Linked DNA regions of Aliamphritea hakodatensis. The protein of the gene in region 2 interacts with the protein of the main gene of each other region in a pairwise test. Links are inferred from orthologs where the notes say so. Each region holds a gene or a part of one and is shown on either strand. Other genes may lie near its edges.

Region 1 (3,232 bases), 3.5 Mb from region 2 along the record:
CGCAGGGCTGCCCTGCATGTGCATCAGGCACACCGGCAAACCACTGGCTGCTGCCGCCTCAAGTGCACCTGCTTTCCCCAGTGCCCGGACATCGTTAATCAGCCCCGCACCAAGCGCAGCCGCTTCGACAATCACTTCCGGCGAACTGGTATCCACGGAAACAATCGCATCAACTTCACGGTTCAGCCGCTCAACCACCGGCAACACCCGATTCATTTCTTCATCAAGGCCCACCGGGGTCGCACCCGGCCGGGTTGACTCACCACCGATATCAATAAAAGCAGCACCCTGGTCTACCATCTGCAAAGCACGGTCAACGGCCCTCTGCACCGACAGTTTTTCTGACGCATATAGCGTTCCGCCGTCAGAAAAAGAATCCGGGGTCACGTTAACGATCCCCATCACCTGGGGACGGGTTAAATCTAACCGGCGGGAAGCAAACTGAAACTGACTTAAATCACTCATTACTCACTGTTCCTAATGTCAGAACGTAAAAAGGCCAGCACAGGGACGTGCTGACCTTTTCAGATTTCAATCACACAGATTAATGCAGGTTCTGATCCGGCGCATCCGGCTGATCACGCTGCTCGTCATCATCACGCGGCATATCATCAGATGCTTTGTTTTCTTCAGCATCAGAATCATCCGTATCAGATTCAGACTTAGGACCGTCTTTCTTCGCGTCGTTGTCACTCCAGCCTTCCGGCTCTGACACATCTTCACGGGCCATTAACTGATCAATCTGTGACGAATCAATCGTCTCATACTTCATCAGCGCCTGGGTCATGGTTTCCAGAATATCGCGGTTATCTTCCAGCATCTGGAACGCCTGCGCGTAACAGTCATCAATAATCTTACGGGTAGTCGCATCAATTTTCTGCTGCAACTCCTCAGAGATAGGCTTGCTGCCCTGACCATAACCACGGTTAAACGGATCAGACTCTTCCTCGTCATACAGCAATGGCCCCAGCTCTTCGCTCAGACCCCAGCGCGTTACCATGTTTCTGGCAATGCTGGTTGCCCGCTGAATATCATTGGATGCACCGGTGGTAACACCGTCTTTACCCAGCGTCATTTCTTCCGCAATACGGCCACCGTAAAGGCTGCAGATATTCGCCATCAGCATTTTACGGCTGTGGCTGTAGCGGTCTTCTTCCGGCAGGAACATGGTGACACCCAGTGCCCGGCCGCGGGGAATAATAGATACTTTGTAGACGGGATCATGATCCGGCAATAAACGCCCGACAATCGCATGACCAGACTCGTGGTATGCCGTATTCAGGCGTTCTTCGTAAGACATCACCATCGACTTACGCTCAGCACCCATCATGATTTTGTCTTTAGCTTTTTCAAACTGATCCATACCCACCGTACGCTTACTGGCACGGGCAGCAAACAATGCAGCTTCGTTCACCAGGTTAGCCAGGTCAGCACCGGAGAATCCGGGTGTACCACGGGCAATCAGCTCAGGCTTAACATCATCTCCCAGAGGCACTTTACGCATGTGCACTTTCAGGATCTGCTCACGGCCGCGGATATCCGGCAGGCCTACATGCACCTGGCGGTCAAAACGACCCGGGCGCAACAGCGCAGGGTCCAGCACGTCAGGACGGTTAGTCGCAGCAATGACGATTACACCCTCAGTACCTTCAAAGCCGTCCATTTCAACCAGCAGCTGGTTCAGGGTTTGCTCACGCTCATCGTTACCGCCACCCATGCCAACACCACGGTGACGACCCACCGCATCAATCTCATCAATAAAGATGATACACGGCGCATTTTTCTTCGCCTGCTCGAACATATCACGGACACGGGATGCACCCACACCCACAAACATTTCCACAAAGTCAGAACCGGAAATTGTAAAGAAAGGCACTTTCGCTTCACCGGCAATCGCTTTTGCCAGCAGGGTTTTACCGGTACCGGGGCTACCCGCCATCAGTACACCGCGGGGAATATGGCCACCCAGACGCTGGAACTTGCCAGGATCACGCAGGTAATCCACCAGCTCTTTTACTTCCTCTTTAGCTTCTTCAACACCGGCTACATCTTCAAACGTCGTCTTGATCTGATCTTCGCTCATCATCCGGGCTTTAGACTTACCAAACGACATCGGACCGCCTTTGCCGCCCCCGCCGCCCTGCATCTGGCGCATGAAAAACATAAACACAGCAATGATCACCAGAATCGGGAAGCTGGCAACCAGCAGCTGCGTCCAGACACTTTGCTTCTCAGGCTGCTTACCTTCAATGATGACATTGTGGTTGTACAGATCATCAACCAGCTTAGGATCCTGCAGCGCCGGGCGTACCGTCTGGAAGCGCTCACCATTCTTACGGAAACCTTCGATGGTATAACCGTCAATAATTACCTTGCTGACCCGATCGTCCTTCACCTCAGTGATGAATTCAGAATAATTCAGCGACTGCGAACTGGTTTCGCCGCTGAAGTTATTAAACACTGTCAGCAGTACTGCCGCGATTACCAGCCACAGTACTAAATTTTTCGCCATATCGTTCAAAGGATGACCCTCTGTTTGCTACTTATCTTTGTGTCGTAAAACCCAAGCCTGCAAAAACTACAGGACTTCACTGGCTTTGACCATCTTTACGGCCGGAAATTACGCCCAACCATATAAACTTCACGGGAACGGGCCCGGGAGGCGTCCGGCTTACGGGTATAAACCTTGGTAAAACTGCTCTTTACGTCCTGCATGTAGGCATCAAAGCCCTCACCCTGAAATACTTTGGCGATAAAATCACCACCGGGACGCAATGTTGTCCGCGCCAGATCCAGCGCCAGCTCAACAAGATACATGGCTGCCGGCTGATCAATCGCGGACATACCACTCATATTGGGGGCCATATCTGAAATTACAAGGTCTGAAAGATCATCTCCCAGGGTTTGTAAAATTTCATTCAGCACAGACTCTTCGGTAAAGTCCCCCTGAATAAACTGTACACCGGGTAAATTGTCCATCGGCAATATGTCTGATGCCACCACCCGGCCACTGTCACCGACCAGCTCTGCTGCCACCTGAGACCAGCCACCCGGCGCCGCACCAAGGTCTACGACCGTCATACCCGGCCGGATCAGCTTATCTTTCTGGTTCAGCTCCAACAACTTATAGCTGGCGCGGGAACGATAGCCGTCCTCTTTGGACTTCTTTACGTACTGATCGTCGAAATGTTCCTGCAGCCAACGACCGCTGCTTTTTGATCTGGACAAATTA
Region 2 (3,322 bases):
TGAGATCGAAATACAGATCAACCTGCGGATAACGCTGACCAATCTGCTCAGCAATCTGACGCAGATAATCCAGCGCTGGCGTAATCGCATCACTGATAGGCGCCAAGCTCTCCTGAGCCGCATCCAGCACTTCCGCACCACCATGCAGCGCCGGCAGCTTAGCCAGCATCGCAGCCTGCTCAGCTGAAATATCAACCTGACTCAGAAAGCGTTCAATCTCAGGCATATCTTTGCGTTGCAGTAATTCGAAATAATCATTTTCCTGAACATCGGTCAGCCCCGCACCGGCAATCAGTCCGCGATAGATACCTACATGGCCCAGATCAATACTCAGTTCCTGACTGACACCCAGCACATGCAGAGTTTCAAGCATCAGGGAAATAATTTCGACATCACTGGCCAGGCCCGAGTGGCCGAATAACTCAGCACCTACCTGTAAGGGATTACGAGACGCCAGCGGATTTGCTGGCAAGGTATGCAGAACAGTACTGCAATAACACAAACGATTAGGACTATCGTTTTTCAGACGGTGGGCATCAATCCGCGCCACCTGCTGGGTAATATCAGCACGGATGCCCAGCATCCGGCCTGTCAGTTGATCCGTTACTTTAAATGTATTCAGATCAAGATCCCGACCAACACCACTTAACAAAGAGTCCAGGTGTTCGATCATTGGTGTCATGACTAATTCATAACCCCAGGTATTATACATATCTAGCACTTGCCGGCGGGCCGCTTCAACCTGACGCGCCTGTGGTGGCAAGACTTCTTTGACACCGTCTGGTAATAACCAGCGATCTGCCAAGGCCATGCAACTCTCCTAATCGATCGATCAGTTAATCATATACAGTATGCACAGCCCAGCCAGCATACTGATTAAACCGGTTATCCGCAGCGCCTTATCACTGATATTTGCTAACTGCTGAACTAACCTGCGCCAGCGTCCGGGATACAGAAAAGGCACAATTCCCTCGATTATCAGCATCAGACTGAAACCGATTAACAGGGGTTGCCAAAGCTCCGACCACATAACGCCTCGCACAAAACCGCATAAAAAAACCGGGCTTAAACCCGGTTACAGAATTCTACCACGGAACAGGGCAAATAGTGCAGCCTATTCCGGGTAAAAATTAATCAAAAGTAGCAATTAACGCTCCAGACCCGGCGCATTCAGGTAACGGAAGAATTCACTGTCCGGTTCCAGAATCATGATATCGCCTTGCTGGTTAAATGCTTCTTTATAGGCATTCAGACTGCGGTAGAAAGAATAGAACTCCGGATCACGGCTATATGCCTTGGCATAGATACCCGCAGATTCCGCATCACCTTCACCACGCAACTCCTGTGCATCACGGTACGCACCGGCTTCGATAACCGTTTTCTGACGGTCAGCATCAGCCCGGATACCTTCCGCAAGCTCCTGACCACGGGAACGCAGCTCACGGGCTTCACGCTCCCGCTCAGTACGCATACGGTCATATACAGAGTTGGATACTTCCTGCGGCAGATCGATCTTCTTAACCCGGATATCAATCAGCTCAATACCCAGCTCGTCACGGGTCGACTGGCTCAGTGACTCAGTCAGCTCAATCATTAACTGATCACGCTCACCGGATACCACTTCAGTCAGCGTACGCTCACCGAACTGCGCACGCAGACCTGCATCCACACTCGGGAACAGACGCTCCGCTGCACGGAACTGGTCACCGGAAGTCGCGGTGTAGTAAGTTTGCGGATCAATAACACGCCATTTAATGAAGGAGTCAACCACCAGACGCTTCTTCTCAACCGTCAGATAAGACTGCGGCTGCGCATCCAGGGTCAGTACCCGGCCATCAAACTTACGCACTTTATTGATAACAGGAATCTTAATATGCAGACCAGGCTGCAGGTTAGGATTCACGATTTCACCGAAGCGCAGCAAAACTGCACGGTCAGTTTCCTTAATAATAAACAGCGAATTAGATGCCAGCACGACCAACAATAGCGCGATGACGACGCCTGCCATAGATTTACCAGACATTACCGGGCCTCCCGACGGTTGGTTTGCTGACGCTGACGCAACTGCTCAATCACCTGATCAGTGATATCACGGATATTATCGTTACTCAGACGGGTGTTTCCTGAACGGTTAAACTCAACAGGTACCTGACGACGCTCGGATAACTTATCCAGCGGCAGATACATCATGTTATTACCGCCCTCAACATCAACCAGTACCTTAGAGTTGTTCGCCATAACAGACTCCATTGCATCCAGATACAGACGCTCACGGGTTACATCCGGTGCTTTCAGGTACTCACCCAGCAGAGACTCAAAACGCTGCGCATCACCCTGTGCCCGAGCAACCACCTGTTCGCGGTATGCACTTGCCTCTTCCTTCATACGCTGGGCGATACCACGCGCTTCAGGAATAATACCGTTACGGTAAGACTCAGCTTCGTTAATGACCCGTTGCTCATCCTCACGCGCTTTGATTACGTCATCAAATGCATCCTGAACCTGAGACGGTGCCTTAACTTCTTTAATGTTCACCTGAGTGATACGTAAACCGGTCTGATAATCTTCCATAGACTGCTGCAGACGACCCTTCACATCCGTACCAAGTACCTCACGGCCCTCAGTCAGAATGGAATCCATTTCTGAACCACCTACAATGTGACGCAATGCAGACTCAGAAGCATTCGCCAGACTGGCTTCCGGATCGCGGACTTTCAGCAGGTAATTCTTAGGATCAGAGATGACGTACTGAACGGTAATAGATACGTCAACAATGTTCTCATCTTCTGTCAGCATCAGGGAACGGTGATCATAAGCATTTACCCGGGTCACATTGACCTGAGTAACCTGATCAATCAAAGGCGGGTTCCACTGCAGACCCGGCATAACCGTTTCGCTGAATTTACCCAGACGCAGTACGACACCCCGCTCCTGCTGATCGACAGTGTAGAAGCCCAGAGCTGCCCAGCCAACCAGCAGAATGACGATAAGGATGCCAAACAGACCGCCTGACGGCGCAGCTGATTTGCCACCGGAACCGCCGGTCTTGTTCGGTTTACCGAAAATGCCGTTAAGTTTTTCCTGTAGCTTTTGCAGCGCTTCATCCAGATCAGGAGGTCCCTGATCATTATTGCCGCCACCGTTACGCTTGCCACCAGAGTTCCAGGGATCCTGATTATTCCCGTTACCACCAGGCTCATTCCAAGCCATACTGTTCTCCGTTCTAGAACCGTTAATGCTTTGTCTTTACCGAATCGACAGGTAAAGCACCAAAAACTACCAAAATTGTATGTAGCTTAATCATAGTATGCAACGTCCGATG

What was found.
Region 1: the proteins of hflC (region 2) and ftsH interact in binary tests that used the Escherichia coli proteins (3 or more experiments, as listed by UniProt). The link is inferred for Aliamphritea hakodatensis from one-to-one orthologs.

Annotation. Positions count from the first base shown.
Region 1 is NZ_AP025281.1:4,655,961-4,659,192, forward strand. Bases 29-2,938 are described here. They hold ftsH (ATP-dependent zinc metalloprotease FtsH), read right to left. Parts: upstream 2,513-2,938; coding sequence 545-2,512; downstream 29-544. Other genes in these bases: folP (dihydropteroate synthase), read right to left, coding at 29-465; rlmE (23S rRNA (uridine(2552)-2'-O)-methyltransferase RlmE), read right to left, coding at 2,608-2,938. Outside these bases: more of folP, read right to left, coding at 1-28; more of rlmE, read right to left, coding at 2,939-3,228. UniProt on the Escherichia coli protein: Acts as a processive, ATP-dependent zinc metallopeptidase for both cytoplasmic and membrane proteins. Plays a role in the quality control of integral membrane proteins.
Region 2 is NZ_AP025281.1:1,147,096-1,150,417, reverse strand. What follows is about bases 86-3,085. They hold hflC (protease modulator HflC), read right to left. Parts: upstream 2,024-3,085; coding sequence 1,148-2,023; downstream 86-1,147. Other genes in these bases: hflK (FtsH protease activity modulator HflK), read right to left, coding at 2,023-3,085; PCI15_RS05215 (DUF2065 domain-containing protein), read right to left, coding at 833-1,030; PCI15_RS05220 (ATP phosphoribosyltransferase regulatory subunit), read right to left, coding at 86-811. In the rest of the region: more of PCI15_RS05220, read right to left, coding at 1-85; more of hflK, read right to left, coding at 3,086-3,210.